4 regions of the Microcoleus sp. A6-C6 genome follow, and region 2 is predicted to be linked to each of the others. Evidence: riboswitches for the same ligand, from Rfam matches in the RefSeq annotation. Region 2 holds a riboswitch; each other region holds the start of a gene.
What was found. Region 2 has a riboswitch for cobalamin ahead of cobG (precorrin-3B synthase). Riboswitches for the same ligand answer to the same signal wherever they lie in the genome.
Positions count from the first base shown of each region.

Region 1: it holds a riboswitch for cobalamin, as region 2 does, so the genes downstream of both, QUB52_RS10475 (class I SAM-dependent methyltransferase) here and cobG (precorrin-3B synthase) in region 2, are expected to answer to the same signal.
Region 3: it holds a riboswitch for cobalamin, as region 2 does, so the genes downstream of both, QUB52_RS13390 (hypothetical protein) here and cobG (precorrin-3B synthase) in region 2, are expected to answer to the same signal.
Region 4: it holds a riboswitch for cobalamin, as region 2 does, so the genes downstream of both, QUB52_RS03550 (DUF1636 domain-containing protein) here and cobG (precorrin-3B synthase) in region 2, are expected to answer to the same signal.

Region 1 covers NZ_JAUBVR010000019.1:22,650-31,842, forward strand. Annotated here, with positions in the region: gene QUB52_RS10465 (metal ABC transporter ATP-binding protein) at 1-363, opposite strand, end outside; gene QUB52_RS10470 (metal ABC transporter substrate-binding protein) at 521-1,579, opposite strand; cobalamin riboswitch at 1,744-1,899, shown strand; gene QUB52_RS10475 (class I SAM-dependent methyltransferase) at 2,112-2,981, shown strand; gene QUB52_RS10480 (energy-coupling factor ABC transporter ATP-binding protein) at 3,162-4,010, shown strand; gene larC (nickel pincer cofactor biosynthesis protein LarC) at 4,166-5,602, opposite strand; gene QUB52_RS10490 (L-threonylcarbamoyladenylate synthase) at 5,678-6,343, shown strand; gene QUB52_RS10495 (DUF427 domain-containing protein) at 6,654-6,938, opposite strand; gene recQ (DNA helicase RecQ) at 7,036-9,193, shown strand, end outside.
Region 2 covers NZ_JAUBVR010000083.1:17,092-23,281, forward strand. Annotated here, with positions in the region: gene QUB52_RS24595 (XisI protein) at 1-136, shown strand, start outside; gene QUB52_RS24600 (DUF433 domain-containing protein) at 182-568, opposite strand; gene cbiE (precorrin-6y C5,15-methyltransferase (decarboxylating) subunit CbiE) at 715-1,923, opposite strand; gene QUB52_RS24610 (hypothetical protein) at 2,144-2,836, shown strand; adenosylcobalamin-variant (AdoCbl-variant) riboswitch at 3,067-3,146, shown strand; gene cobG (precorrin-3B synthase) at 3,203-4,648, shown strand; gene QUB52_RS24620 (precorrin-8X methylmutase) at 4,882-5,511, shown strand; gene QUB52_RS24625 (precorrin-2 C(20)-methyltransferase) at 5,508-6,190, shown strand, end outside.
Region 3 covers NZ_JAUBVR010000027.1:69,830-77,914, reverse strand. Annotated here, with positions in the region: gene QUB52_RS13410 (hypothetical protein) at 19-279, opposite strand; gene QUB52_RS13405 (adenylate/guanylate cyclase domain-containing protein) at 446-1,054, opposite strand; gene QUB52_RS13400 (response regulator) at 1,064-1,792, opposite strand; gene QUB52_RS13395 (hypothetical protein) at 2,137-2,295, shown strand; cobalamin riboswitch at 2,326-2,472, shown strand; gene QUB52_RS13390 (hypothetical protein) at 2,940-4,097, shown strand; gene metE (5-methyltetrahydropteroyltriglutamate--homocysteine S-methyltransferase) at 4,110-5,186, shown strand; gene QUB52_RS13380 (hypothetical protein) at 5,170-5,610, shown strand; gene QUB52_RS13375 (hypothetical protein) at 5,690-6,154, shown strand; gene QUB52_RS13370 (hypothetical protein) at 6,145-6,339, shown strand; gene QUB52_RS13365 (SufE family protein) at 6,604-7,050, shown strand; gene QUB52_RS13360 (DUF6282 family protein) at 7,119-8,084, shown strand.
Region 4 covers NZ_JAUBVR010000004.1:73,738-82,930, reverse strand. Annotated here, with positions in the region: gene cynS (cyanase) at 1-19, shown strand, start outside; gene clpX (ATP-dependent protease ATP-binding subunit ClpX) at 378-1,763, shown strand; gene QUB52_RS03565 (type IV pilin-like G/H family protein) at 1,830-2,417, shown strand; gene QUB52_RS03560 (serine/threonine protein kinase) at 2,409-3,683, opposite strand; gene QUB52_RS03555 (serine/threonine protein kinase) at 3,771-5,777, opposite strand; cobalamin riboswitch at 5,920-6,066, shown strand; gene QUB52_RS03550 (DUF1636 domain-containing protein) at 6,089-6,499, shown strand; gene QUB52_RS03545 (Uma2 family endonuclease) at 6,658-7,218, opposite strand; gene QUB52_RS03540 (hypothetical protein) at 7,297-7,848, opposite strand; gene QUB52_RS03535 (hypothetical protein) at 7,924-8,277, opposite strand; gene QUB52_RS03530 (CapA family protein) at 8,341-9,193, shown strand, end outside.

The sequences.
Region 1 (9,193 bases), on a different contig from region 2:
CACCACTTGTTTGTCGATCGATCTAGGAATCCGCAACAGATTCATGTACCCATAGCGCCCCATCATCACCACATCGCGAACATTCACCGGAAAATTCCAATCTACCTCTTCCGACTGAGGCACATAGGCAACCAAATTGCGTTTTTGTACTTGACGAATGGGCAACCCATTAATTAAAACTCGTCCAGTGTTTGGTTTCACAAACCCCATAATGGCTTTAAACAACGTGGATTTGCCCGCACCATTCATCCCCACCAAACCGCAAATTGTCCCTGCTTTGAGTTGCAGCGAGGCGCTGTGCAAGGCAACTTTGCCGTGATAGGCAACAGTGACATTTTCAATATCGATACTTATTTCATTCATCTAATTTTCTCCATATTATGAATTACCTACAGAACTTGCACGCGGTGTTATAAACCAGGTTTAAATCCCCGTTTGTTCAGCCTCGCCGTCAACCATCAACCGTCATTTTTTTAGCTTCGCTGTCAACTGTCAACTGTCAACTGTCAACTGTCAACTGTCAACTATCCTGTAACCCTTTTATCAAAGTATTGACATTGTATTCAAGTAACTTAAGATAGGTTGATGCTGGGCCTTCCGCTGGAGAGAGGGAATCGACATAAAACACCCCGGCAAATTTTGCGCCTGTTTCCTTGGCTACCTGAAGCTGTCCTTGGTTGCTGACGGTACTCTCGCAGAATACAGCAGGTATTTGGTTTGCTTTGACTGTATTAATCACCCGTTCGACTTGTTTCGGTGTGGATTGCTGTTCGGCGTTGACAGGCCAAATATAAACTTCTTTCAAACCGTAATCGTTGGCAAGGTAAGAAAAAGCGCCTTCACAACTTACTATGTAGCGTTTGTCCGGGGGAATGGCTGAAATAGCTTGTTTGAGTTTTTCGTCGATCGCCCGAATTTGTTCACTGTATTTGGCGGCATTTGCGTCATAGGTTGCAGCATTAGCCGGATCGATATTTCCTAAAGCCTTGCGAATATTATCAACATAAATCAAAGCATTTTTGGGCGACATCCAAGCATGGGGATTTGGTTTACCTTGATAGGCATCGCCAGCAATATTAACGGGTTGGACTCCCTCGCTCAAAGTAATGTGAGGAACCTTGGGAAAACTGTTATAAAATCGAGTTGCCCAGCGTTCTAAGCTCAAGCCATTGTCTAAAATTAAATCGGCTTTTTGCCCTCGTGTTAAGTCGCTGGGAGTGACTTCATAGCCGTGAATTTCCGCCCCTGGCTTGGTAATGGATTGAACAGTTGCCTTGTCACCGGCGACGTTCTCCGCCATGTCTGCTAGCACCGTGAAGGTGGTGAGAATAACTTTTTTGTCTTTTCGGGTCGAATCGGTGGCGGTTGGGCTAGAAGCTCGATTTTGATTGGTTGGAGGCTCAACCGTCGTCTGAGTGTTGCACCCGCTGACGCACACTCCCAGCAGCAGCCCCAACCCAATTATCTGATACTGTTTCCAAACGGGAGAGGAGAGGAGGGATAGGGGGAAAGGGCGAGATGGAGTGAGAATTTGAGGATTTTTGGGCATATATTTCAAAATGCTAGCTAAATTTGCCACAGATTACGGCAGACAGCCCGATCGACGATCGCTGATTTTCATAATCTTTTCATTTTTTGAATTTATCACAGAACCCCTAAAAATGAAAGAATTATGAAAAATGTGGTAAATGGGCGATCGCCCAACAGAATCAGTATTTTGTGAAATATCTAAAATAGTGCTAATATCTCGGCAGATCGATCGGCTCTGATGGAGAACAGCCATCAGACGCAAGGGGGAAAGTTCGGTGAAAATCCGGCGCTGTCCCGCAACTGTAATGAGATGATACTAGGATAGTTAAATCTCCGAGTCAGGATGCCCGCCGATTTGTTTACCTGTTGTTTTCATCTGCGAGGTATAGATGATGGTTAGTTCAGTATTTTTACAATTAATCTGCTGTTGTTGTCGGTTTGTCGATCGCGAATGACAAGGGAATTTTGGATTTTGTGGCAAAAGTTGAAAATTTCTGCCATTCAGTGCTATTAACATATATGCAAGCGCTGGGAAGAATTTCAACCCTCCCGGAAATCTTAAAATTTACCCGATTCTCTCCATGTCGAAGCAAACATCAATTTCTATTTCCAAAGTAACTCGCTACCAAAATGCAGCGCTGAATTACTATTTGGGGCTGACAGATTCGCCCTATCTTCATTACGGCTATTGGAAGACTCTGCCGGTTCCTGCTGATGAACTCACGATCGCACGCCTGCGCAACGCTCAGCAAGCTTACACAGATAAATTGTTAGATTTTATCCCCAAAGAAGTCAAGACTGTGCTGGATGTAGGATGCGGGATTGGTGGAAATGCGGCTTATTTGCTCGATCGCGCTTTTGCAGTGGAAGGACTCGCGCCCGATCCGTTCCAACAACAGCGCTTTCTCAAGTGTACAGGCGATCGCGCCATCTTCCACCTCACCAAATTTGAAGACTTCCAAGCCACCCACTCCTACGATTTGGTTCTCTTTAGCGAAAGTAGCCAATATATGTCTGCTGTCGATATAGCTAAAGGTGCGGCGACTGTACTCAATCCTGGAGGCTACGTACTGCTTGCGGATATGATGCGATCTAATCCTAATTATACAGAAGGAATGTTTTCTAATTGTCATGTTGTCAAAGAGCTGGAAACTGCATTAATGCAAGCGGGGTTTAATTTAGTAAAAGCTGAGGATATTTCCACTCATATTTTACCAACAATTGACCTATATGTCGATACTTTCCGCAGGTATGGACTGAACACAATGATTTATGTTGCGGATTTAATTTCGATCGCAGTTCCGCCAATTCATAAATTCCTGCGTTGGATATTTCGTCGCTGGTTTAAAAAATTGGTGGTTGAAGGATTGGAGGCGAGTCAACTTTTTGAACAGCATCTTTGTTATGAGATTCAACTTTGGCAGTTGATAGAAAAAGATAAACGCGGTTAATAGAAGAATCGGCGGTTGAAACCGCGTCTATACAGACAAAACCCGCCTCCGCGGGTTGAAGAAAAGCCCTTAAAATTACGTTATCTTCTTCAGTCCGCGGAGGCGGACATCGTTTATATAGTCGCGAATTCCATTCGCCGTCTTATCTTATCTTATCTTATCTTATCTAATTATCAATATATGTCTCAATCAATTCTCGAATTCGATCGCACTTCCTACTCATATCCCTGCGGTTCGCGAGTAGCAATTCAAGATTTAAGCCTCAAAATCCCCGCTGGGAAGCGCTGCGGACTCATCGGTCAAAACGGCTGCGGCAAAACCACCTTGTTTCTGCTAGCAAATGGCTTGTACCAACCGCAACATGGCATGATTAGCTGGGAAGGCGAACCCTTCCGCTACGATCGCAAATATCTCACGCAACTGCGCCAACAAATCGGACTCGTCTTTCAAAATCCCGAACATCAATTAGTCGCTTCCACAGTAGAAGAAGATATCTCCTACGGATTGTACAATCTAGGATTGCCGGAATCTGATATTGCTGAAAAAGTGGAAAAGGCGATCGAGCAATTCAACTTAAGCGAACTCGCCCGCGAACCAATCCATAACCTCAGTTTAGGACAAAAAAAGCGCGTTTCGATCGCAGATATCATGATTCTCAAACCCAAACTCCTGCTGTTAGACGAACCTACCGCCTATCTCGATCCGCGCCACACCAAACAACTCATCGGTTTGCTGCAACAAATCCACGCAGCCGGAACTACCATCCTTTTAGCAAGTCACGACCTCGATTTCATCTACCGCTGGGCTGATTGGGTGTTTGTGATGGATCGCGGAAAATTGATTCTAGAAGGAACACCGGAAACCGTTTTTGCTCAGCGGGATGTCTTGGAACAATTGCAGCTTGGCGTACCGCTGGCGATCGAGCTAATCGACCAAATAAAGGCGATATTTGAGAAAAATGATAACTCAAAAATGCCCGCTTTCGAGGAATTGCAACAACAAATTTTAGACACGCGCCGACGACTTTAATCTTCAACCTGCGGAGGCAGGTTTTGTCTGTATAGACGCGGTTTCAACCGCCGCTTCTTCTGGATTTAGCCTTCATTGGCGGGCAGGATGCCCACCCCACAAGAAAATTAATTTTTTGTGGAACAGGCATCTTGCCTGTTCTTCAGAATAGTGTATTAAGTGCGATCGTACCAACTTTGCAGCGCCAACCGATGAACCTCGCGCCAACTAACATTTTTAAGTCGGGCAATTTCCGCACAATCTTCATATTCCGGCTGCACATTAACAATCGTTTCTCCAGACTTCGCAACTTTTATTTGTACTTCGCCGTATTCAGTTTGAACAGTCTCGAATTCTCGATGTAAAATAGTTCGTTGTTGAGTCGATCGCCTAATACCCAAAGTAGTAGTCTCCCGAAACATCACAGCTTCGCAAGCATCCTGAAATTCGGGATGACAAATCACAGTTAACAGCACACCCAACCGCGATTTTTTCATCACAATAGGCGTAGTAAAAACATCCAGAGATCCGGCCGCAAACAAAGCATCAAAAACATAGCCGATCGCCTGCGGACTCAAATCATCAATTTGCGTTTCCAAAACACAGACTGTTTCTTGCAAATTGGTAATGGCTAATTGATCATTAGTTGAATTCTCCTCTCTTCCTTCTTCCTTTTTCCCTCTTTCTTCTTCCTTCTTCCCTCTTCCTTCTTCCTTCTTCCCTCTTCCTTCTTCCTTCCTACCAATCCAGAGGCGCAAAATATTAGGAATTGCCAGATTACGAGAACCTGCACCCAAACCAATAGTCAGAACCTGCATCAGCGGCGGCGGACCAAAAGCAGAGGCGAGAGTACAAGCGATCGCAGTACCCGTAGGAGTGCACAATTCGCGATCGATCCCATTGCTATAAACAGGCACTCGGTGAGTTTCCCACAACCGCATCACCGCAGGCGTGGGCACCGCCAACCTACCATGTGCAGCCTTCACCGTACCCCCACCAGTCGGCATCGGCGAAAAGTAAAACTCATCAATATCCAACCAATCCAAACCCAAACAAGTACCGACAATATCAACAAGTGCATCCGTAGCCCCCACCTCATGAAAATGAACCTCATTTGCTGGAATACCATGCACAGAACCTTCTGCATCTGCTAATTTGCGAAATATCTCCAAACTCCACGCTTCCACCCGCGGAGGCAACTTTGCCAAGACAATAATTTGCTCAATTTCTGGCAAGTTGCGATGATGAATGTGGCTAATTTCTGCCTTTTCTTCGCCGTGACTGTGAGAATGTTCTTCCCCGTGATGATGGTGGTGGTGGTGGTGCCGATTGTCGAAAGTCGGGGATTCCGTTTCCGAGGGATCGAGGGCGGAGTCAGCAGCCGGATTGTTTGACTTTAAAGGCAAATCGGCTGCTAAATCGACATAAAATTTAGTTGCTTGTTGAGTATTCCGGTGGACTAATTCCGCCCGCAATTGGTACTCTGTCGAAATGCCGAGTAAGTTGAGTTTTTCGATTAGGTAGTCTAGGGGAACACCAGCGTGGAGGAGAGATCCGATACACATATCGCCAGCAATGCCGGTTGGACAGTCAAAATAAGCTATTTTATTCATTATTAGCAATTAATTTTCAACATTGATTGTTTCAGTCGATATTTCGATCGCCCACTTAGCCTGCAATATCTTAACATGGCAATTATTTACGGACTGCATCCAGTTGCACCCCAAAAAGACAGAATCGAGAAGATTGCAAAAGCTCTCAAAGATGGGGCAGTGATGCTTTATCCCACAGATACAGTTTACGCGATCGGCTGCGATCTAAACTCCAAGTCTGCCGTAGAACGAGTCAGGCGGATCAAGCAACTATCCAATGATAAGCCTTTAACATTCCTGTGTTCCTCATTGTCAAATATCACCGAATATGCTGCCGTCAGCGATCAAGCATACAGAATTATCAAGCGGTTAATCCCCGGGCCCTACACATTTGTGCTACCAGCTACCAAGTTAGTGCCCAAATTGGTAATGAGTCCAAAACGCAAAACCACCGGTATTCGCGTTCCCGACCACCCGCTTTGTTTTACACTTGTGGAAGCTTTGGGCAATCCGATTATTTCCACATCTGCTCATATTACCACTGATGATGAAGGTGCAGCACCCGTGCCGTCTGAACAAGAAGAAAGCTTTGGCAAAGCTGAATTATTTGACTCTTTTTTAAAGTTAGTAGATATCATTGTCGATGATGATTCCGATCCGGGATATCAAGTTTCTACCATTCTTGATTTGACAGAAAGCGAGCCGATTGTGGTTCGTCGCGGTTTGGGATGGGAAGCCGCCGCTGCTTGGGAACAAGATTAAAATTTGTAGGCTATTGCGATAAACTGTAGGGACACAACAATGTTCATTCATGTCAACAATTGCCTCAAACCTTTGTATCTCTGGTTAGTATCCAAGTCTAGATCCCCCTAAATCCCCCTTAAAAAGGGGGACTTTGAGAATACTCTTGTCCCCCCCTTCTTAAGGGGGGCTAGGGGGGATCTGGCCTCGGCGGTAAACAGAAGTTTATGAGTACGTTCGCAGCTAAATTGGACACAAATGAACATTGTTGTGTCCTCTATTTTCCACGATGATCTGTCAGAATCGCAAACAACAAATCTGCGGACAAAACCTAAGCTTCTACCTTAACTCCTTTCCAAAAAGCAATATATCCTGCAATATTTTTAGCAGCATCTTTTGGAGTAGGATAGTACCAAGCAGCATCCTTATTAACTTGTCCGCCAACTTCAACACTGTAATAACTAGCAACACCTTTCCAACCGCAAGTAGTGTGAGTGCTGCTGTCCTTGAAATACTCGCGGTTGATTGCATCCGCCGGGAAATAATAGTTATTGTCTACCATTTCGCACTTGTCGCTCTCGGCCAAAACGGCACCATTCCAAATTGCTTTCGGCATCGGTTTCTCTGCTTAAATTGAGATTCTCAAATATTGTAACTGTATTTGTGCTCAAAAGACCTAGAATAGGGTAGAAGTCAACAACCAATTACTGCAAATGTCAGGGTCGAATCCGCCAACATCTCTCGCGCCCTCATCCCTCGAACAATCCCTCAAACATTTCTTTGGCTATGACTCTTTCCGCCCGGGGCAGCGGGAAATTGTCGAAGCTGCTTTACAACAACGGGATATGATGATTGTCATGCCGACTGGCGGTGGCAAGTCTTTGTGCTTTCAATTACCGGCGCTGTTGAAACCGGGATTGACGGTGGTGGTTTCGCCGCTGATTGCTCTAATGCAAGACCAGGTGGAAGCTTTGCAGGATAATGGCATTGGGGCGACTTTTCTCAACAGCACTTTGAGCGCGATGGAAACCCGATCGCGCGAAACAGCAATTCTCGAAGGTAAAATTAAACTGCTGTACGTTGCGCCCGAACGCTTACTGGGTGAGAGATTTTTACCGTTTTTAGATATAGTAGCTTCTAAGTTAGGAATTTCGGCATTTGCGATCGACGAAGCCCACTGCGTTTCGGAATGGGGACACGACTTTCGACCAGAATACAGACAAATGGAGCGAGTGCGCGATCGATATCCCGACATACCAATTATGGGACTAACCGCCACCGCCACCGAGCGCGTCCGCCAAGACATCATCCAGCAGTTAACCCTGCGAAATCCCTACATCCACGTCGCCAGCTTCAACCGGCCAAATTTATACTACGAAGTCCGCCCCAAAACCAAGCACAGTTTTGCCGAAGTTGTGCAAATCATCCAAAAAAAAGGCGGTTCAGGAATCATTTACTGTCTCAGCCGCAAAAAAGTTGACGAAGTTGCCTACAAATTGCAGCAAAGCGGCATCCAAGCCCTACCATACCATGCCGGAATGAACGATGTAGATCGATCGACGAATCAAACCCGATTCATCCGCGACGACGTACAAGTAATGGTAGCAACAGTCGCCTTCGGCATGGGAATCAACAAACCAGACGTGCGATTTGTAATTCACCACGACTTACCCAAAAACCTAGAAGGATACTATCAAGAATCAGGTCGCGCCGGCAGAGACAACGAACCATCTCACTGCACCTTATTTTTCGGATTCGGCGATGTCAAAACCATCGAATACATCATCGAACAAAAACCCGACGAACAAGAACAAAGAATAGCCCGCCAACAATTACGGCGAGTAATCAACTATGCAGAATCCAGCGATTGCCGCCGCACAGTCCAGTTAAGTTATTTCGGCGATTCATTTCCCGGAAATTGCGGAAATTGCGACAACTGTTGCAACAAAAAACCAGTAGAAGACTGGACACTTGAAGCCATGAAATTTCTTTCCTGCATCGCCAGATGCCAAGAAAAATTCGGCATGAATCATATTATTGACGTGCTACGCGGCTCAAAAAATCAAAAAATATTGCAATACCAGCACAACCAACTTTCTACTTACGGCATTGGCAAAGATAGAAGTCCAGACGAGTGGAAAAGGTTAAGTCGTTCGCTGATAAATCAAGGCTTCTTAGACGAAAAAACAGACGGCTTTCCCATTTTGAAACTCAACGAAAAAAGTTGGGAAATCATGAAACGCCAGCGCACAGTTGAAATCGCCATCGAAGCGCCGCGGGAAGTACAGGGAAGAGTGCGGTCTTTAGCCGTAGAAGTAGAAGGCTTATTTTCCATATTACGAAGTCTCCGCAAACAAATTGCCGACGAACAATTTGTGCCACCTTACGTAGTTTTTGCTGATAGAAGCTTGCGAGACATGGCAGAAAAACGTCCGCAAACTCTCACCGAATTCGAGGAAGTTTACGGCGTTGGCAGCAACAAGCGCGATAAGTACGGCAAAGTTTTCTTAGAAGCAATTCGTACTTTTTGCAAAGAACAAGGATTGCCAACTAGCCCTGTATCTCCTGATGTCGTTAATCTAGCAAATTCTCCATCTTATTCCCAGATGCAAACCTGGGAATTATACCGAAAAGGTTTGACAGTTCAAGCCATAGCAAATGCGCGGGGGATGAGTCCTAATACTATTTCTGGGCATTTGGTAGAATTGATGGATATGGGCCGGGAAGTTGATATAAATTTGTTGGTGGAATCGGAAAGCCAGCAGGCTATCGTAAACGCAATTGAAGTTATTGGAGATGAAAGATTGAGAGCAATTTATGAGTTTTTGCAAGAACGTTATACGTTTGATGAGATTAAGTTTGTCCGCGCTT
Region 2 (6,190 bases):
AATTTGGATTCAGCGCAATCAAACCGATCGAAGTTTGGCTGATAAATTAGTACAAATGGGGATTTCCAAAGAAGAGATCGTGTTAGGAGTTCAGCCTCCCTATGCGCGAGAGTATACAGGGTATGGAGTTGCATAGGAAATTGCCTCTCCATTAAATTTTCGGTATCGATAATATATTGAGTCATAGGGCTTCAGACTCAGGAAAATCGATATCGGAATTTCGATCGCGGCGATATGCTTCAACATATTTCGTGACTTCATTTAGCAACGGATTACATCTCAAAAGAGGTGAAACATTCAACATCGGACGCGCCTCATACCAAGCAATCCGATCGTCAATTTCTAGCTGATTATCCAGATAAAAACTAATCGCATCAAAAACTTGAGCAGCCGTCACGAGTTGAAGTAACTTCTGTGGGATTTCTTCAGGCTTTATTCCCGATTTCCAAAACACCACAATATCCCGTACAGTAACTTGAGTGTCTGCAATAATCGGTTCCCCCTGCAAAACTTCAGGATTGCGGGTGACATAGCGAGAAATGCTTGTAGAAGATAGCGAACTGGTCATGACGACCTCATAAAACAATGTAAACTAACTTTCATATTAGCATAGTGGACAGAAGACACCTATCATGATTCATCTCTCTCATCTCTTCCTCTGTGTTCTCTGCGTACTCTGTGGTTAAATAATTCCGATCCAAATCAGAATTGATATTACCCCTTAACTACCACCCACTGAGTAATCGGTGCTAGCGGTTTCCAACCCACAAAAGAACCGATCGCCCCAGCGCGCTGAATCCCAATTCTGATCAATTCGCCGCCGTGCAAAGAATGCCATTGCAAAACCTTTAATTCGCTTTCAACAGTCACCGCATTTACCACCAAACGGCCGCCTTCACCTAAAGCATTCCAACAAGTTTCTAACAAAGCCTCAGCAGTGACACCGCCGCCGATGAAAATAGCATCCGGTGGCGGCAAATTTGCCAAAGCAGCCGGTGCGTCTCCCGCCACGATTTTGAGTTCGGGAACACCCAAATTAGAGGCATTTTCGGCAATATATTCCAGTCTAGTTGGATGACGCTCGATCGCGATCGCCCGACAACTCCGATGACACCGCATCCACTCAATCGCGATCGAGCCGCAGCCAGCGCCCACATCCCACAGCAACTCCCCCGGAATCGGCGCTAACGCAGACAGAGTAACGGCTCGAACCTCCCGTTTAGTCAACTGTCCATCGTGGCGATAGGCAGAATCCGGTAAACCCGAAGTGCGGGGAAGCAGCAGAGTTTCGCGATCGGCTGTAACTGCAATGGCGATCGCGTTCAAATCCGCCAAATCCGCCACATTCCAAGCCGCTGCAACCCCCTCGATCCGCCGTTCCGCCTCCGACCCCATCCGCTCGAACACAGTCATCAAACTGCTGCCAAAACCCCGCTGTGTCAACAATTCGGCGACTTTTCCCGGTGTGTGTCGATCGGCACTCAACACCAGCAAGCGTGCACCGGGATAGAAAGCAAGGGCGATCGAGGCGATCGGGCGATTTGTTAAACTAAAAGTCTCAACATCCGCCAGCGCCCAACCCAAACGCGCGCAAATCAGACTAAAAGCCGATGCTGCGGGAATTATTGTCATTTCGGCGATCGGAATTTGGCGCGACAGCGTGACACCAATCCCGTGACACATCGGATCGCCACTTGCGAGCACGCAAACAGACTCTCCTCGACGGCTGATGATGCTGTCAACTGTTGTTTGTAGTGGTGAAGCCCAAATTAATTTTTCGCGGGTGTCGTCTGTTGGTAGCATTGCGAGGTGGCGCGCGCCCCCGACAACGATTTTAGATTGATCGAGTAGGGAAAGGGCGATCGGGCTCAATCCCAAAAGTCCGTCTTCGCCAATCCCCACCACCGAAAGCCATTTGTCCATTGAGTTTTTACTGTTAATTACAACTTATCAATTCTCAAGAATAATATGGGATTTTTATTCATAATTCTTGCTTCTACTTGCCTCATTCCCAGTCTTTCTGCTACTTTTTGCGACTCGATGTTTGGGCGATTCCCTACGGGATAGCTTCGCTTCACGCAGCTTGCGACAACATACTCAAAGCCAAGTTCATCAATAGATACAAAAAAAACCAATATTAAATATGAAGAAAAAAGAGAACGAAGTAATCGGGTTCGGCTGCGTAACTGCGATTGTTCTGTTATTCGGATTCACAGGTATTACGGTATGGGAGAACCGAGCATTTCTACGTCTAGTTGACGGTCCCCCTTGCCTTTACTACGATTCTTCGGAAGTAAATCCTTTAATTGTGGGTCAAACGACTAAGCTAAAAATCGCGAGTACCGACGACCCTTCAGGGTGTAATGTACGAAATACGCAGTCCGAGAAACAGTGGGTGTGGTCGTCTGACAATGCAGGAATCGTCAAAGTTTCCTCAAAGGGAATTGTGACTGGTATTGCGCCGGGAGAGTTTTCCGTCTTCGCAAAAAAAGGTGGAGAAGAAACACTCTCTATGTCCGGTATTGTTTACCCGCCTGATTGGACACTTCGGATTCTACCAGAAGTTGCAACCGTCCGCGTGGGCGATCGCATTACCTTTAAAATGTTTGTCTCCGATTCAAAGGGGAGATTGCTTCCGCCAGTAACTTATTTCCGATTTTCGACTACAGACTATCAGCAACCGATACCTGGTGCACCCAGCAAATCTCCCAATCTGGAGCCGTTGCTTGCTCAAACGCAATCAGCGGGCACATTTCAAGCGCTGCGACCGGGAACTGTTACTATTACTGGGGCAATGGGCGATCGCACTAGCCAAGCCAAATTAACCATAAAATAACAAGTATCGTTGCATTGGTATGAATCTGGGCCAGCGAATCAATTTAACTGAGTCCTGGATGCACTTTAACCAAAGAAACCGGGTTTTTTAGCGAATCTGCGGTCTGCAACCTTTATATTTTTGTAAAAAAGTCTGTTTCTCGCTATTCCTCTGAAAACTATACAAAATTAGCGGGCATTTGTTAAGAAAGTTGAGAATTTTCGCTGCGGGCGATCGACTTGTGATACATTTCTTAAACCTGAAAGCGGGAAAGTCCGGTGCAATTCCGGCGCTGTGCCGCAACTGTGAGAGTCAGAATGCCGATTTCGGGGCGCGTTTTGCGCGTTTACTTGTAGGTTCCCTGCGTCGCACGGGGAAGGAGATTATTTGTTAGTTTTGACTGATTTACCGACTTGTCCGGGCCTATTCTCCGGTTCTCGCGCCCGCGACGGAATATTATCGAGGATGCGGATTCCGGGGGGAATTTTAAGCGTACAACAATGTTGGTCGATCGCCAATTTAGTCGATCGCTACAGTACCGGCTGTTTGCAAATCACAAATCGCGCAAATTTGCAAATTAGAGAATTGCACTCAGAAATTCCCCCAGAAGTTTGGCAAGATTTGCAGGAATTGGGATTAGCGTCTCGCCGCGTTGAAGTTGACCCGATTCGTAATATGATGGCAAGCCCAACAGCAGGAATCGACAGACAGCAGTTACTCGATACTCGCCCCCTAGTGAAAGCTTGGGATGATTACCTGCAAACTCATCCTGAGTTATCGGAACTTTCCGCTAAATTCAGCATTGGTTTTGATGGCGGGGAATTAGTCTCAATCCGCAATTTACGGAACGATATTTTATTAGTAGCAGAAAGCATTCCGACAAATTATGAAATAGTTTTCCGCCTACATTTAAACAGCAATACAGCAATTATTCTCGAACAATCGCAAACTATTTCAGTATTAGCAGCCCTCGCTAATGTCTATCTGGAATACACCAAAAATCGGCCGCGAATTGAGGGCAAAAAACCGCGCTTGCGGCACTTGCTAGCCGATTGGGGCGTTGAAAGTTATCTCGAAAAAGTAGAGACAAAATTGCCGTTTCCCTTGAGGCGAAGCGCGATCGAACTTTCAGAAAGAGCGATCGAACCTAACGCCAATCTCGGCATCCACCGTCAGCAACAGTCGGATTTCTCCTACATCGGCATTGCCCTGCCTTTAGGCAAGCTAGAATCAAAGCAACTGCGGAATTTGGCAAACTTAGCCAAAAATCTCGCCAACGGCACTCTGAGGCTTACACCGTGGCAAAATCTGGTGATTTCCGACATCCCCAACTCCCAAGTTTCTGAGGTCAAACAGCAAATCGCCGATTTAGGATTGCACTCATCCGCAACTAACCTAGATTCCTGCTTAGTTGCTTGCGCCGGTAGCAGCGGCTGCGCGTCGGCGGCGACAGATACTCAAAGTCACGCCCTAGAAATGGCGAGGGATTTAGCGCAAAAACTGACGATCAACCGATCGATCAACATCCATTTCAGCGGCTGCGAAAAATCCTGCGCCCAACACCAGCCAATAGACATCACCCTAATAGGAATTCAGATTGAGCAGGGAAACCAGACGATCGCAGGTTACAACATTTATGTAGGTAAAAAAGACTTGCCCTTTGGACGGCAAATCTTCCCCGCTGTGACTGTCACCGAGATGCCCCGCGCGATCGAGCAAATGCTTCGAGTATATCAGCAGTTGCGAGAACATCGGGAGTCATTTGGCGAATTTTGCGATCGATGGGCGATCGACAAATTGCAGAAATTACTTAGCCCAGAAAATCAGAATTAAAACAAAAAATATCCATTAAAACCGAAAAATTGTAATCATCTCCCCTTCTCTTTCTTACTTCGCGCCCTTAGCGCCTTTGCGGTTCATTTAAAAAGCTATTTCATCAATCAAACAAACTACCCATAATAACAATTTCAAATAAAGTTAAGTACAGTCTTTTAATGCCCAATGCCCAATGCCCAATGCCCAATTCCCAATTCCCAATTCCCAATTCCCAATTCCCAATTATTTTAATGATTGACTACATCCGAGACGGAACAGAAATCTACACAAAATCCTTCGCCACAATCCGCGCCGAAGCAGACTTGTCAAGCCTACCAGCAGACTTAGAAACAGTCGCCGTGCGACTAATTCACAGTTGCGGAATGATCGACATCGTTACAGACTTAGCAGCTTCCCCCGATGCCGCCACCCACGGGCGCAAAGCCCTCGCAGCAGGCGCGCCGATTCTGTGCGACGCCCGAATGATAGCCGAAGGCATCACTCGCAAACGTCTCCCCGCCGACAATCCAGTGATTTGCACCCTCTGGCATCCCGATGTCCCGGAGTTGGCGCGCCAAATCGGCAATACTCGATCGGCAGCAGCACTCGATTTATGGCTAGATAAGTTAGATGGTGCAGTTGTCGCGATCGGCAATGCCCCGACTGCTTTATTCCGACTGCTGGAAATGCTAGATGCGGGAGCTCCCAAACCAGCGTTAATTCTGGGTTTCCCGGTAGGATTTGTGGGGGCGGCTGAATCCAAAGCCGAACTCGCTGCCAACAGTCGGGGAGTGCCATTTATCGCGCTACACGGGCGCCGAGGTGGCAGTGCAATGGCAACGGCGGCCGTGAATGCGTTAGCTCAAGAGGACGAACTATGACTAAGACTACTGGTAAATTGTACGGATTGGGTATCGGCCCTGGCGATCCGGAATTGATTACATTGAAAGCTTATCGGATTTTGCAATCGGTGCCGGTGATTGCGTATCCGGCGATGGAAAATGGTAAGGTGCTGGCGCGGGCGATCGTCGCAGATTATTTGCGTCCAGAACAAATTGAGATTCCGATGCCGCTGCCTTTTAGTCCCACGCGATCGTCTCAACCTTATTATGATATTGCAGCCGAGAAAATTGCCGCCCACCTCACCGAGGGCCGGGATGTGGCGGTTTTGTGCGAGGGCGAACCTTTTCTCTACGGCTCGTTTATGTATTTGTTTAACCGCTTGTCGGGAAAGTTTACTACCGAAGTTGTGCCGGGAATTTCTTCGACTATGGCGAGTGCGAGTGCGCTGGGAGTGCCGCTGACTTATCGTAACGATGTGTTAAGTATTATGCCTGCGACGCTGGATGCGGATATTTTGCGCGATCGGCTGGCGCTGGTTGATGCTGCTGTGATTATTAAGCTGGGGAGGCACTTTGCGAAAGTCCGGGATGTGCTGATTGAGTTGGGACAGTTCGATCGCGCACTATATATAGAACGCGCAACTATGCCGAATCAGCGAATTCGGGCGATCGCAGATGTCGATCCGGCAGAGGTTCCCTATTGGGCACTGGTGATGAT
Region 3 (8,085 bases), on a different contig from region 2:
ACACGCTTGTCGAAGCGATTATAGTGTGGGGATTCCCGTCTGTTTAGCTAAATGCAGGGGATTGTTGAGGGAAAACACAGATTGCAATAAATCTGTATGCAAATTCACCTTTTCTACCAAAGAAAACTTAATTTGACTTTGGTCTTTTTTAACTGTAACATAGTGAACTCCCGACTCTTGGCAAAAAATAAGTCCATCCGGCTGTTGTTGCACCCAAGCCAGCCGCTGTTGAATATTCGCTAAATTGATAGCTTGCCAATTTATTTGTTCGTCAATCATCTGATTTTAAATTTTATAGTCCAGGATGCACGAGTGGTCAGAAACCGGGTTTTTCACCCAAATCCTTCGTCGTAGCCGACAGATTCAGCAAAAAACCCGGTTTCTTTGGTTTAACGCGGGTAATCATTAATTTTATTTTCTATATTATTAAAAACTATGAGACAAATTAAGTAGATGATACCCGCTTGTAAGCCACTAATTCCAAACCCGAAATTGAAATTTCCAATCTTTCCCAATCTTGCTTCTCACCTTCCAAATTTTCAAACGCCGCTGAGGTGAGCAAAATCTCTCCCCGTTCCGCCAAATCCTCTCCCAGCTTGGATGCTAGATTAAATTCCGATCCATACATATCCTCTCCTTCCAGCATCAAAACATCGCCGCAGCCAATACCAATGCAGAGGTAAATATCCATCTCCGGTGGCAGTGTCGTGTTGACAGCCCCCGTTTGTTTCAGAGAGTCGATTGCAGCTTCCACTGCTAATTTTACATCGGGAAACACTGCAAAAATATTGTCGGCTTCCTCCTTAACAACAGTACCGCCGCATTCCGAAATTATCGGTTTGACAATTCCGTGCATCCGGTGAATCATTGCCAGAAAATGGATGATTCCGTAGCGGACAGTCGTGCGCGAAAATCCCGACATATCCATTACCAAAATCGTGTGATTTTGGCTGAAAGTTGCATTAATTTCGGCATCAATTTCTGCCATTTTTTCGGGATGTTCGTTTCTTTCTTGCAGCAATTTTTCCAAGTTGGTGCGGTTATTTGTTTTCATTGATTTTAATTAATTAAATTCCCAATCTCGACAGAAAGCTTGAGGGCGACCAGCGGGATGCACTGCACAATTAATGCCGTCTTTCCCGTAATAATAATCGCAGACTTTGCAAGGTTGAGTCTCCTCTAATTTTTTCATCAAAATTGCCCGGATTGTCTGGACTCGATTGCGATATTGGTTGGCATTCGAGTGACTCGGTTCAATTGCCAAAGCTTGCTGAAAAGCTGCTAAACTGGTATCATACAATTTAATGATTTGAGTGCTATATTTTGTCCAAGCATCGGCGCTACTTTGATACAGTTCGATCGTACTTAAGTTTAAAATACCGTATTCCGTCCAAGCGTCCGCTGAAGCTCGATCGAACTTAATATTGGCATTTAGTAACACTTTTTTGATCGTTGACAAAAGTTCCCTCGGCTGCCAAGGTTTGCTAACATACGCTTCGGCGCGATCGATCGCCCTGGAGAACAAAGCTAACTGCTGTCCCTTCCCGGTTAAAAATACGATCGGTATATTCCGAGTTTCGGGATTAGCTTTAATTAAACGGCAAACTCCGTAACCGTCCATGCGGGGCATTACGATATCTAATAATACTAAATCTGGGGAATTTCTTCCAACTTTATCCAGCGCTTCCACACCGTCTGATGCTTGAATTACATTTAATCCGCTGCATCTCAACTGATGTGAAATGCACTCCCGCTGGCTGCGGGAATCTTCCACCACTAAAACTGTACTCATCACTCCCACCCGGTTTCTGATGTAAACTTGTTCGCTGCTTCGAGTTGCCCTGATAAAATTATTTTACCCACATTGGATTATTTTGTTATCACTGGCGAGCTAGATTTACTCAAATTGCAACAAATCTTAAACTGGGAAGTGCAGGCGATATTGATCGCCAAATGCTGGTTGCCAATACGCGGACAATTGTTGAAGGTTTGGGTGGCAAATATTCGGCTTTGGCGTTGCTGATTTACGGTATGAACGGCTAAATATGCAAATCATAAAAACCATTGTCCACAAAGCTTCTGGATTTTTGCCTAATTCTTTTTCATACCCTGATTAAGCAACGCCGAATCTTAAAGATGCAGGCAAATGATTTCGATCGGGACTTACGCATCGAAACCAAAGAAACCGGGTTTTTGCCTAATTTGCTGGCTGGAACGAAGGATTTTGGTAAAAAACCCGGTTTCAAATCGCGCTTGCGTCCAAGATTATTGATGATATTCGATCGCCAGACTTGATTTTAGGGGTTGCATATTTTGAAAAATGTGCTATGGTATGACCTAATCGGTTCTTGTGGAGATCACCCACCAGAGGAAACGGGGAAAGTCCGGTGCGAACCCGGCGCTGTCCCGCAACTGTGATGAAGCGTATAGTCGTTTCTTAGTCAGGATGCCCGCCGATTGTATTGTTCAATTTAATCCATCTGCGAGGTACGGATGTCTTCAGCATTTTGTTTTCAATTCGATTCGATTTTAGAGACGCTGCGCGATCGGCTATTATGCTCCTTAACCCGTGAGAAACCTGTGGTGGAATTGGTTTCTAGGGCGACACAGTGAGTTAAAAAAGTTAGCCTCAACAGCATTATCTAGTTTTAGATGCAAGAAATATTACTGGGCTTTTGCCTGCTGTAATTTCTAACAGCTTTGTTATGGCTATGTTGGAAGTTCAGATAATTTTGTCTTGGATGCGTCACATTGCAATCTGATGGCATTGCTATAGAAAATTCAGCATCGGATACCCTTATTTTCCGACAAATTTTCTATGGAATGTCAAAAACTCAACTGGATAATTCAGAAAATATCAATAGTAAAAATTCAGTCAATTGCGATCGCTCTTTGTACTGATGACTCTATTTATTGATTAACCATACTTAGGAAAAATTATGTCAATTTCAACTGCAACCATTGGATATCCTCGCATTGGTAAAAATCGTGAAGTCAAGAAGGCACTAGAAGCCTTTTGGAGTAACAAATTAAATGCACATAATCTACTGCAAACAGTCAGAAAACTAGAAATAGAAAACTGGCAAACACAGCTAAAATCAGGTATATATCGCATCGGTGTTGGCGATACTACCCTCTACGATCATGTTCTGGATTGGACAGTTCGCCTGGGGTTAATCCCCGATCGCTTTCAGCATTTATCAGGTTTAGATCGCTACTTTGCAATGGCGCGGGGCAAAGAAGGAATACCGGCGCTAGAAATGACTAAATGGTTCGACACCAACTATCACTACCTGGTACCAGAAATTCCCTCAGAATGGCAGCCTGCCGATTTCAGCGACTTTCTAGAAACAGTTAATCGCGCTCAAACTTTATTAGGCGAAAAAGTAAGACCTATTGTCTTAGGCCCCATTACTTTACTGCGATTGAGTCGGTTTGATATACCCTTAAATGAAGCAGTTTCAAGATTGCTAGAGCGTTATATTGCGTTGCTGAAAGCATTAAAAAACTTGGGTATTTCTGAAGTTCAAATTCACGAACCTGCTTTGGTTATGGGGGATGCTGGCCAATTCAAAGAAGCCTTTGAGTCAACCTATAGTTCCTTCGCTGAAATTAAACTTCCCATCGATTTAGTTACTTACTTTGATGATTTGGGAGATACCTATCCTTGGGTGATGCAGTTACCAGTTGCTGCAATTAGCTTAGATTTCACTCGCGGACGCAATTTGGAATTGCTTAAAGAACAGGGATTTCCTGCTGATAAACGATTGGGTGTGGGAATTGTAGATGCTCGCAATATTTGGCAAATTCGTCCAGAAGAAGTGCTACCAGTGCTGCAAGATATTCAGCGAATTACGCCCGATATTGTAATTCAGCCGTCGGCATCATTGCAGTTTGTTCCCTACGATGCCGCACGGGAAACAAAGTTGCCAGAACCTCTCCGCAACGTGTTGAGTTTTGCCGAACAAAAACTGCAAGCTGTGAAGTTTTTGGCACGCAGTTTAGCCGGAGAAGAAACTGGAAGCGATCGCGCTAAAATTAGCGAGGCTTGGACAACCTTCGAGAAATTTAGCCCGACCAATATTGCCGTGCAGTAACGTCTAAAAAGCTTGACAACGAATGACTTTCAACGCAAATTATCCTACGGTTTGCGGCTATCAAAACAGATTTCTCTGCCCATTTTTCCCACTACAACGATCGGCTCGTTTCCTCAAACCCCGGAAGTGCGACAACTGCGGCTGCGCTACAAAAAGGGTGAATTGAATCAGGAAAACTATCAAACTGCGATCGACGCTCAAATTGCCGAGAGCATTAAAATTCAAGAAGAAATTGGGCTAGATGTGTTAGTGCATGGCGAATTTGAGCGCACCGATATGGTGGAATATTTCGGACAACAGTTGGATGGATTCGCCTTCACTGCAAATGGCTGGGTACAAAGCTATGGCAGCCGTTACGTGCGTCCGCCGATTATTTACGGTGATGTTGTACGCACTAATCCAATGACGGTGCGCGAGTTCAAAGTAGCGCAATCATTGACGCAAAAACCAGTTAAAGGAATGCTAACAGCCCCCGTAACAATTTTAAATTGGTCATATCCGCGCACCGATATTTCCAGACAGGTACAAGCATTTCAAATAGCTCTGGCATTGCGGGATGAAATAGCAGATTTAGAAGCAGCAGGAGCGCAAGTAATTCAAGTAGATGAACCAGCATTGCGCGAAGGCTTACCTCTGAAAGTGGAAAACTGGAATCAATACCTGTCTTGGGCCGTAGATGCGTTTCTTCTGGCTACCGCAAGCGCTAATCCTCAAACTCAAATTCACACGCATATGTGCTACTGCGAATTTGGCGATATCATCAAAGATATTGAACGGTTAGATGCCGATGTAATTTCGATTGAAAATAGCCGCAGCAATAACCAAACGCTGCATGAAATAACCGCCGCAGGTTACACCTATCAAGTGGGTAATGGCGTTTATGACATCCACAGTCCAGTGGTGCCAACGACGGAACAGATTTTGCAACAACTGCGAACTGGCATTGCTAATCTACCAACTGAACAAATTTGGGTAAATCCCGATTGTGGCTTGAAAACACGGCGTTGGGAAGAAGTAATTCCGGCGCTAAAAAATATGGTGGAAGCTGCTAAAATCCTGCGGGAGGAAGTAAATGCGACCGGAAAATAGCGTTTGGCAAGGAAATTTTGGCTGCTGGCAACAGGGATTTATTCACACCAATTTGCTGGTTATTGGTTATACAGGATGGAAGGGATTTGAGTCTTTCGGGCGGGGAGTTGTGGTTTGTGATGTGGATACTCAAGTTCTTGGTTCTACAATGACTAACCTCGAATTAATTCCTTTTCAAATCCAGTTTATTCCTTTGAATTTGATGGGATTTTATCTGCGATCGCTATCCGTTGACTCATCGACTATTCCATCTGTGATAGCAGCAACTGCTAAGTACAATCCAGAGCAAGATATTCTGCTTTTGCTTAAATTTGGTTGTCAAACAGAGGTCAATCTATTAAGCAAACTAGCAATTTTACCTGCCGATTGCTACGAACAAGTCTGTAGGCGCTGGGAGGAATTTAAACCAAGTTTGACACCCTAAAACTTCCGCTCTTAATGCCTAAATTCAACTCAATTCATAGTTCGCATAGGTTGATAAATTGATACTGGATTTTTAATAGATGATGACATCTGAAACAAATAGCGAAGATTGGCAGCAATCCTTTATTGCAACTAATCTGTTGGTGTTAGGCTATAACGCTTGGCTTGGCTATCTGAATGGTGAACGAGGTGCAGTAATTTGTAGTCTTAATAACCCATTGATGGGAGTTACTGGTGAAACATTCCGATCGCATTTTGTGCCCCGCAGTCGTTTAGCTCCCTTTCTCAATGCTTGGTTATTGGCTCCCGACACCGCCATCCTGCAAAATCACCACATAAACGGTCATATTTTGCAAGCTGCAGACACCTATAACCCTAGCAAAGACATCATTCTGCTGCTGGAATCCGGTCGGGAAGTCACGTTCTTTTATCTGCGAAATCTACCGATTTCGCCCTCGCAATGTTACGAGCAAATCTGCAAAGGATGGGAAGAATTCCAACCTCAGTCCACCCATTTGAACGAAAAAAATATACGATGCAATTGATTCAACACAAAGTTGCGATCGAACCAGTCCCAGAACGGAAGCTAGAGGGTTTTTTACTTTTGGGGTTTCGGTTTGCGATCGGTTTGGCTAGCGGTGCATTGTTTGTTCCAATAGCAATAGTGCGATCGCAAATAGCAAAGCTGCATCTTCCTAAACAGGATTCTCAATCTAAACCATCTGACTAATTCAGGACTGACGCATCAAGACCAAAAAAACCGGGTTTTTTAGCTAATCTGTAGGCTACAACGAATAATTTTCGTCCATCAAACCCGGTTTCTTCCTCAATTTTGGTGGGGATGCGTAAATTATCACAGAAACCCAGTTTCTTAGATGTGCGCGGGGTGTCAGAAACCCGGTTTCTGGCCACCGGCGCGTCCATGACTATATCGATCGCCCTACAGGTACAATCGAAGCTATAATATTAGCGCAGTAAACCGCTACTTGGAATCATGTCCGCAAATACCGCGCTACCCGCAACCCTAGCCAAAATCGTCCAGCGCTTCCAGCGACACGCCGACCCAAAACAGCGCTACGAACAACTGCTGTGGTATGCTAAGCGACTCCCAGCATTTCCCGAAACCGATAAACAGCCCGAAAACAAAGTTTCTGGCTGCGTATCGCAAGTTTATATTACCGCCAATTTGACTGACGGCAAAGTTTTGTATCAAGGCGATTCTGACGCTCAGTTAGTCAAAGGATTAGTTGGCTTGCTCGTGGAAGGTTTGAGCGGATTAACCCCTGCTGAAATAGTTAGCATTACCCCAGATTTTATTCAAGATACGGGATTGAATGTGAGCCTGACACCTTCCCGCGCTAACGGATTTTATAACATCTTTCAAATGATGAAAAATAAAGCAGTGGCTTGCGAATTGAGCGCGCAAGCAGAAGCAAATTAACAGGAGCAAAAACCGTGGATTTCCGGGATTTTTGGGGATGCACGAAGAGTATGCAGCGGATTTCGCAAATGCGGTTACATCTTTTGTTTAAGATAATTGTATTTGGTCTGATTTGGTTGTCTTTTTCTTTGCCCGTGTATGCTGTCGGAGAGCCTGCGGTTGTCAATTTGCATGAGAGTATTGTCGAAGGTGCGATCGACTTTCACATCCATTCGTCTCCCGATGTAATTCCCCGCAGGTTAGACGATTTTGAGGTAGCTGAGTCGGCGGCGCGATCGCACATGAAAGCAGTTGTGCTAAAAAATCACTATGGCAGCACAGCAGCACGGGCAGTTCTGGTCAATAAAATTGTACCGCAAATCCAAGTTTTCGGGGGAATTGTTCTCAATCATTCCGTAGGCGGGATTAATCCCGACGCTGTAGAAGCAATGCACCGCATCGGCGGCAAATATGGTAAAGTAGTGTGGCTACCAACCGTTGATTCCGAGCATCATTTGCAGGTTTTTGGCAAATCGGGAATCGGCATTAAAGTTGCGGAAAACGGCCAAGTTTTACCGGAAACAGCAGCGGTACTCAAGATTGTAGCTAGAAATAATTTAGTCTTGGAAACCGGGCACATTTCCTCAGAAGAGGTTATGGCTGTTGTCCGGCAAGCCAAACTTCTCAACATTAAAAACATCCTGATTACCCACGCAATGGCAGATGTACCCGGTTTGTCCCTAGAAAATATGCAAACAGCAGCCCAGATGGGAGCGTTTCTAGAATTAGCATTTGTCAACGATTTGATGGGAGAAAATGCCGCTGATGACGGACACAAAAACTGGCATCATGTTTCGATTAATCAGATGGTAACAGCGATCCAACTAATCGGAGCCGAGCATTTTGTTTTGAGTACAGATTTGGGAAGAAAACCCGATCCTTTGCCTGCCGAAGGTTACAAGTTATTTGTAGAAAAGTTAATGGATGAAGGAATTTCTCAGCGCGAAATTGATTTAATGAGCAAAGAAAATCCCGCTCAATTGTTAGGAATTTAGA
Region 4 (9,193 bases), on a different contig from region 2:
GGAATACAAAAAATGGTAAGCCCGTGCCGCTTTGCTCGAAAGTGAAAATTAAAAATTAAAAATTGGGTCGGAGGGCTGACGACTAATGACCGTGCCTCAAAAGTGTTAACTTAGAAATAGAGACCGCGAAGCTTGACCAAGCAAAAAATTGAGACAAGCCCCTGACTTAATTTGTGTATATCCCCAAGTTTTAGACGAAGGTTCAACCTCCAAAATTTATTTGTGGAGTAAATCTAAAATCTAAAATTCTTCAATCTAAAATCGACAGACTGGCGTGGGTGTCCGATCGGGAAACCTTTCTAGGGCAAAGAATTCGATCGCGCCGCAACTTCTCCAGTCAAAACAAGCAACCGTAACCGTAAAGTAAGAGGCTAAATATGTCAAAATATGACTCCCATCTCAGATGCTCCTTTTGCGGTAAGTCCCAGGAGTACGTCCGCAAGTTAATAGCTGGGCCCGGCGTCTACATTTGCGATGAATGCGTGGAACTGTGCAATGAAATTTTAGAAGAAGAGTTCTTTGATTCCAGCAAAACACAAGTTGGTCAACAGATTCCCCAATCAGAGGTGCGAGAGTCTCAGGGACAAGGAACACGACGCCAGAGTCGATCGAGCAAATCGAAAATTGTTTTAGCTAAAATCCCCAAACCCACAGAAATTAAACAGCATTTAGACAACCACGTCATCGGCCAGAACTCAGCCAAAAAAGTCCTTTCTGTAGCAGTTTACAACCATTACAAACGCTTAAGCGTAGACCAAGCCAAAGACAGCGGCAAATCTTCCCCCGACAGCGATGTCGAACTGCAAAAATCCAACATCATGCTAGTCGGGCCGACTGGTTGCGGCAAAACCTTGTTAGCGCAAAGTTTGGCGCAAATGCTGGAAGTGCCGTTTGCGGTAGCCGATGCGACGACGCTGACAGAAGCTGGATATGTGGGCGACGATGTAGAAAATATCTTGCTGCGGCTGTTGCAAATGTCGGATTTTGATGTGGAATCGGCACAGCGCGGGATTATTTATATTGATGAAATTGACAAGATTGCTCGCAAAAGTGAAAACACTTCGATCACCAGAGATGTATCGGGAGAAGGAGTGCAACAAGCGCTGCTAAAAATGTTGGAAGGAACGGTGGTTAATGTGCCTCCGCAAGGTGGCCGCAAACATCCTTACCAAGATTTTATTCAAGTTGACACTAGCAAGATTTTATTTATTTGTGGCGGTGCTTTTGTCGGTTTGGAAAAAATAGTTGAACAGCGTTTGGGTAAAAAATCCTTGGGCTTTATTCAGCCAACAGAAAGCGACAGCAATTCGACATTGGCTGCGAAGGATAAGCGGGTTGTTGATATTTTGCAACAGGTACAGCCGGACGATTTAGTTAAGTTTGGTTTGATTCCTGAGTTTGTCGGGCGGATTCCGGTGGTGACGGTGATTTCGCCGCTGGATGAGGCGGCTTTGATGCAGATTTTGACTGAGCCCCGAAATGCGCTGGTGAAGCAGTATCAGAAGCTGTTGAAGATGGATAGTGTGGAGTTGGAATTTGAGCCGGATGCGCTACGGGCGATCGCCCAGGAGGCCTATCGGCGCAAAACCGGCGCGAGAGCTCTCCGCAGCATTTTGGAGGAGTTAATGCTTGATGTGATGTACGAGTTGCCTTCTCGCAAGGATGTTGCTGACTGTATGATTACCAAGGAAATGGTCGAGAAGCGATCGACTGCTGAATTGCTGTGGCATCCCGCATGGCACAAACAGCACGAAACAGCTTAATTTGTAGTATGTAGGGTGTGCGGCGCGCACCCTGCAAACTTAGCAAGATTTTAGGGCACTAAAAAAATGTCAGCAGATATAGATAAAAAAAGTAAAACATACAGCCTTTCACTATCCAGTTTGCTGGTACGGACTGTAATTTACAGCGGTTTTATGGCTGGTATACTAGCATCTTTTTACAATTTCAAACTCAACACTATTTTCGTCTCAAGCAGTCCGAAATCTCCGGCACTACAAGCAGATCTGGCTTCGATCAATAAAGCGCAGGAAGATTACTATGCAAAAAATAACAAATTTAGTGATTCCCTGGAAGGGTTGGCTATACAAGGTCTCAGCAAAGCTCAATATTATTACCACATTGACTCATTATTAATAAACCCAGTTCAAACGTTGGAGAATAAGCGCGAACCAGCACAATTTGAAAGCGCGATCGCATTTTCTCAAAAGCTGGATTCCGTTAGCCAAAAAGACTACAGTCCAGTATATATAGGAGCAGTATTTGCTTTCAAAAAAGATGTTAGCAATCAACTAATAACTATTTCGGCAATCTGCGAAAGCGAGCCGGAAAAGGAGGTGGATCAATTCAATCTGATACAGCCAACTTTTGACGGCACAGAAATTCACTGCCCGCCCGGTACAAATATTTTAAGGTAATACCTTTAAACTATTTTGTGTCATTCTTTGATTGTCTAAATAAAATTCAAACTTCCAATTCCCAGGCTTGTCATCCTTTGTAAAATTGTACCCGCACCAAGTATTTAGTCTATCTGCCGTTGTTCTTAAATGAGATCGACCGTCGGCTGCCAATTTTCCTTGAGAGTCAAATACGCGACAAGTACCGTAATATTCTCCCGGTGAAAAGTTAGTAACACTGACAGCAAAATAGACTTTATGTGGTTTTTTTAAAGACACAAAATCTATAATTTGTTCCGATTTTAGTTCGCTAGTTAACATCACTTGAGTCACAGGTTTTAACTTCGGTTTGCTGGTTTTTGGTTGGGATTTAACTACTTGTTGAGGTTCCTGAGATTTCCAAATAAATGGGAGTAAAATAGCAGCACTTGCTGTCAACAATCCGACTGATATCAGTGCAAGTTTGGATTTTTTAGGCTGGCGAAGTATTTTGAGAGGAATCAAAGCATTGAGGGCTGCATCTGCGGAAGGATAGCGGTGTTTAAAATTTGGTTCCACCATTTTTTGCAGCCAGTCAAGAAATTCTGGAGTTAGCTGCGGCAAGCGATGTTTAAAATTAATCCGCCCTGTCTCGTCCATCAAGCTGCCAACTTCGGTAGAATTGATGCCGATTAGCAAACAAATTAGCGTCGCGCCGAGACTGTATAAATCCGATGCGACGGTTAGCTGGCGGTTGAACATTTGTTCGGGTGGCATAAAGCCCAAAGTGCCTTTGACAACGCTGCTGGCGGCGACTTCTCCCCCGCCGATTCTAGCAAATCCGAAATCGACAAGGCTGACATTTAGCCGATCGTCCACCAAGATATTTTCCGGCTTTAAATCTCGGTGGATAACGGGCGGCACCCCATTTTGCAAGTATTTGAGTATTTCTAACACAGAAATAGCAATTTGCTTGGTTTGTTGCGGTGTTTGCTGGCGCGAAGTTGCGAGGGAATTAGCATTTTTGTATTCCTGTACCATGCAGAAACCCGATGCAGTTTGGAAAGAATCTAAATAGCGGGGAATGTTGGGGTTATCGAGTGCTCGCAAAATCTGAATTTCTTTTTCGTAAGCTTGATATTCCGCCCAATTAGCGCCAGTCTGGGCAAATTGAAATTGTTTGACAACGACGGAACGTTTGGTATTAATTTCGGTAGCGAGATAGGTAACTCTACCGCCCGCGCGGTTGTGTCCGAGTTCGCGAGTTACTTGATAGCCGTAGTTGGAAAAGTCAGGAAAAGCGTTCATAGGTTCGCAATAATAAATTCAGTTCCAACAAGGTTTGTAGTAAGGACTTCAGTCCTCAATAACTCAGTAAAACAAGCGAGCAATTGTTTAAGGTTTAATTAAACTTGCTTGTAATTTGCGATACTTAGCAAGGATTCTATTTGGCTTAAAAACACTCATCTCAAGTAATGGAATAGCAGTGACAGCTAAAGAGGCGATTATAGCTCCTCCTACAGCTATTATTTCCATTGGTTCAACCCATTCTCGTTGAGCGACAACGTTTGAAAACAGTCGAAATACTACTACCAAGCTAGTACAAAATCCGGTCGTAAGAAAAGCTATTTTGTCATTATAAATGTTAATTATTCTTCTGAGGGTAGTCTGCTCGTCAATCCGATTATGAAAAATCCTATAAACTATCATGCAACACAAATAAACTATCATGCAACATAAATTGCTTAGGAAAATAAAAAATGCTGCATTGAAAGCCTCATCGAATATCATTGCCACGAAAGAAAACAATGCAAACAATGCAAATAATAAAAATTGCCCGATAATAGCAATAATCATAGCCAAATTCCTATTCATCATACTTCCAAGTGCAGCTCCACATAAACTAAAGAATATCAGCGCAATTACCATCCCTATCGAGGCAGCAATTGATAGAATTGTATTGTTCGATAGGGGTAAATTACGAATAACTTCAGTAACAACAGACAAAACGAAAAAATATAAAATTAATCCTATTAGCGATCCTAATACTCCTCCTACCCAAGTTTTTTTATTTCCATGTGATTCTGCTAAGAGTGTGATTTCAGCAACTGCAAATCCATAGACTAAGCTCATAATAATACCCAAAGCAATCTCATAGTTGCTGCCCATACTAAATAGAAAGCCGAATAACACCAACCAGCAGATCAAAATCAGGTTGCCCTTAGACAATAAAGTAGTTAGTTTTGGTATAGGAAGGAGAGCTGTTGTGACTTTAATTTTGAGTTGATAAGTGTCGGGTTCGGAATTTGTATGGAAGATTATATAGCGCTCATAAGCTTGACTTGCCAACAATTGTTTGGTATCAACTAGGATTTTGACATCAAAATTATTGCTCTCAAATTTCTGCGGCTCAAACGAGATCCAAGGGTGATCGTAAGGTGTATGCGGCGGATCATTCGGATGCGGCGCGACTTCCCATCTGCCACAAAGCATTGTATCGGGAATTGGGTTGCTAATTGCGATGGTTTGTGTTATTGTTTCTCCATATTCTGTAGCGGCAAATTCCAGCGTATCGCGCTCAAGCCTCACTTTCGGCAAGCTACTAACATCCAGAGATTTCAGAACGGCTAAAGCCTCAGTCGCTGACTGATGTCGATCCTGCAATCTCGGTGCTACCATCCTGTCCAGCCAGTTCATCCAACCCTGCTGCAATGGCGGTACTAAATGCCGGAAATGAATGCTATAATTATCATCAATTAAGTTACCGACATCCACGGATTTTGTACCTGTTAATAGGCAAATCAGCGTCGCCCCCAAGCCGTAAAGGTCGGATGCTTGTGTTAATTGTCGGTTAAACATTTGCTCTGGTGGCATGAATCCCATTGTGCCTTTGACAACGCTGCTGGCGGCGATGTTTCCACCTCCTAAGCGGGCAAAACCGAAGTCTACTAAGTAAACATTTAACTCGTCATCGATTAATAAGTTCTCTGGTTTGATGTCGCGGTGGATTACGGACGGTTTTTGGGATTGCAGGTAAGCTAGAATTTCTAAAGTGGCGATCGCAATTTGTTTAATATCCGGCGGCGAGAAAGTCCGGGCGATCGCACATTCGGCATTTTTGTATTCCTGCACCATGCAAAATCCGCTGTCAGTCCCGAAAGCATCGAGATAGCGGGGAATTCCCGGGTGTGCGAGCTTTTTGAGCACTTTGATTTCTTGTTCGTAAGCATCGTATTCCGCCCAGCTAGCACCTAATTGGGCGAATTGAAATTGCTTAATAACAACGGGCTTATTTGTGTTAATTTTTGTAGCGAGATAGGTGACGCGCCCGCCCAGACTGTTGTATCCGAGTTCGCTGGTTAGTTGATAGCCGTGGGTGGAAAAGTCGGGGAAGGTGTTCATAAGGTTTGTAGTGAGGACTTCAGTCCGCAGAAATATCAGAGGACTAAAGTCCTTACTACGAACGGGGTTAATTTATGTGGGTAGATATTAAAAATCGCTGTTACCAACATAACTTTTTTGGGAAAGGGCGGCAAGTGTGGTAAGATTTGAATTTGCGATCGGTTCTAGCGGGGAGCAGCCGCCAGAGGAAACGGGGAAAGTTCGGTGCAAGTCCGGCGCTGTCCCGCAACTGTAATGAAATCCTTGTGGTTTCTCAAGTCAGAATGCCCGCCGATATCTAACTCACTTTTACACGCATCTACGAGGTATGGATGATGAATGGAACTAACACGGCTGTACGCACAAAACACTGTCTTTTAGTTTGTACTGCTTGCGCTAGTGTTTGGAAAGATGGCAAGCGCGAAGGTAAAAGTGGCGGCCAACAATTCATGGAAGATTTATCGAAACTCGCTAAAGATTGGAAGTTTTCAGATGAATTTGATATTCGGGAAGTTGAGTGTATGAGTGCTTGCAGTCATGCTTGTGCCGTGTCTTTTGCTGCTGCTGGAAAGTATACTTATTTGTTTGGTGATTTGCCTGCCAATGAGCCGGAAAGCGTCGAGGCTGTGCTTGAATGTGCGAGTCAATATTATGCTAAGCCGGATGGTTTGTTGCCTTGGTCTGAGCGTCCTCAAGCTTTGAAAAAAGGTGTTTTGGCGAAGATTCCACCGCTGGGAAATTAGAGATAAGGAACGAAAATTTGGCGTTGCTGAACTTGAGTATGAATTGACTTTTTTTACCATTGAGTAAAACATAGACTTTTTGGGTCGTTGAGGTTTTGGGTAGAACTTAATTCATACCGTCAATCAGCAACGCCAAGTCCTCACTAAGAACCTGCTGTTTATGCTTGCATTCTCAGCCAGCTAAACACTTGTTCGGCAGTGATACTCATGGGAATCATTTCGGGCACGGGAACGACATCGCTACCTTCGCAGAATTGCGGTTGTTGATTGGGTAAAAATACTAAAATTGATCGATCGCCTGGATCGACTAGCCATCCCAACTGACAATTATGTTGCAGACAGTGAATATTTTTTTTAGTTACGCGATTTGAGCTTTGTTGTGGCGACAGGATTTCGATCGCCCAATAGGGTGCAATTAGCACATCATCCAACGGTTCGCCGTTCTCATCAAATTGAATCTGTTCCCACAATAGTACCGCAACATCGGGAACAATCGATCGCCCGCCAAACGTACACCGCAACTCAGGAAAAGCATAAGCTATCTTGGGAGTTTCAGTCACACAATTAATTTCGTTGCAGCTTCTTAATTGCAATAGGCTGTGCTTTGTTTTCGGCATAGGTTTTTGGACGATCTCGCCTTCAATGTATTCGCTGGCTGGTTTCGTTTCTGGCCGTTTCAGAAATTCTTCAAGGGTAATGCGCTCAATTGCGATCGTCATAAATAAATTCCTCAATGCTACCGATCTTCATTGTAAGACAAAAAATATTTATCTTGTATAAAAGTGCTGTTGAATCGCCTAATTTTGCAGAACAATCTGCTGTTTAAATTCAAATAAATTAGGACTTTTAGGATCGTAAGTAGCGCGCAACCAATGCACGTTGGGAGAACCAAAAGTTTCAACTCTAGTAAAGTTTTTCAGTCTCGGAAGTTGAGTTTCATCGGTAAAACGGGGTAAAGGTTTATCGATGCGGAAGTAGTGAGTATCGCCGTGCACGAATACGACTTGTCCCGGAAAACTGCGGGTTTCTGTTTCCAGAGTTGTGATAAAATCGTTGTAGCCAGTTATTCTTTTGTCGGTTCGATCGAGTTCAAAGCCCGGATTTGCCTGAGCAACTAACATAATTCCTTTGCTGTTGCTGCGTTTGGCTAAGGTAAAACATTCTTTGATCCAGGCTAAATTAGCTGAATTGCGATCGGCATATTCTTGATCTTGTTCAGGTGTGCGACCAAAATTGTTGTTACTTCCCGGCATATTTATCGCAAAAAATACCATCCCATTATAAGTCCAGCGGACATTTTCACGGTATTTAGCAAACTGTGGGTTTTCGCTTTGACGGGTGAGAGTCAAGGTGCGCTTTCCCAAACTTTGAGTACCTTTGTTGAAGATTTCCCGCAGTTTAGCGAGTCTTTCTATGGGATTATTTTAACTGCTGTTATTTGAACGGTGACAGTCAGTCCATTCGTTATCGCCATAGACGAGAATAAACGGCATTTCAAATTTGTTAAATAACTGCTGGCGACTGACAAAAGTTGCATCATCGCACACACTAGAAGCGTTTTTGATATCGCCGTCGTGGACGACAAATGCTGCGGGCGATCGATTGATTTCTGCAATCAAATTCGGAAATTTTGCTTCTTGTTCTGCACTGTAGGGCAAGTCGCCAATTAAGGCAAATTCAAAAGGTTTATCGCCAGAATTTTGAGCGTAAGTTAAAATACTAAAAGTGGTAATTGAGATAAAAATATAAAAGGCAATAATTAGATATTTTTTAGTCATTTATTTCGCGAAAACTAATTTAGTTATGATACCATAGATGCCGATAAATCACTATTAAAAGTTATGGATTTTCGTCGGTTGCTTTCGGTAATTGCTGTGCTTTCGATCGCAAGCTGCGACATCCAAACGCCAAAACCCAATATACAGCGCGAAAGTCGTAGCTTGCGGGGCGGGATGCCATCGCCCATTGCAGCCACTATACGCGCAAAACCCAAGTCTGAAATCAAAGAAGCACAACTGATTGCTGTGGGCGATATCATGATGCACAGTACGCAAACGCGATCGGGCTACGACGCAAAAAAGCAAACATACAATTTTGACAGTTTCTTCGCACCAGTTAAAAGTATCCTGTCAAAAGGCGATTGGGTAACGGGAAATCTCGAAACACCCTTAGCGGGCAAAGATGCGGGCGGATATACGGGATATCCGCTATTTAACGCACCGGCTCAATTACTGGATGCGGCTAAAAAAGCTGGATTTAATATCTTGACAACTGCCAACAATCATGCTTTGGATCGGGGAGAAACAGGAGTAATTAAGACGATCGCGAATTTGGGCGATCGCAAAATAGCGTCCACAGGGACAGCCAAATCGAAAGCAGCGGGCGATACGACTTTAATCATCACCAAAAACAAGATTTCACTTGCGATGTTAGCCTACAGCTACGGCACTAACGGCATCCCGATACCCAAAGGCAAAGATTACCTGGTTTCGCTAATTGACGAAAAACAGATAGTCAAAGACATCGCCAAAGCCAGAAAAAAAGGAGCAGATATAATTGCAATTTCCCTACATTTTGGCGACGAATATCAGCGACAGCCAAACCCCCAACAAAAACAATTAGTTGAAAATTTATTAAAAGCCGGTGCAGACATCATTCTCGGCAGTCATCCCCACGTCGTGCAGCCTTACAAAA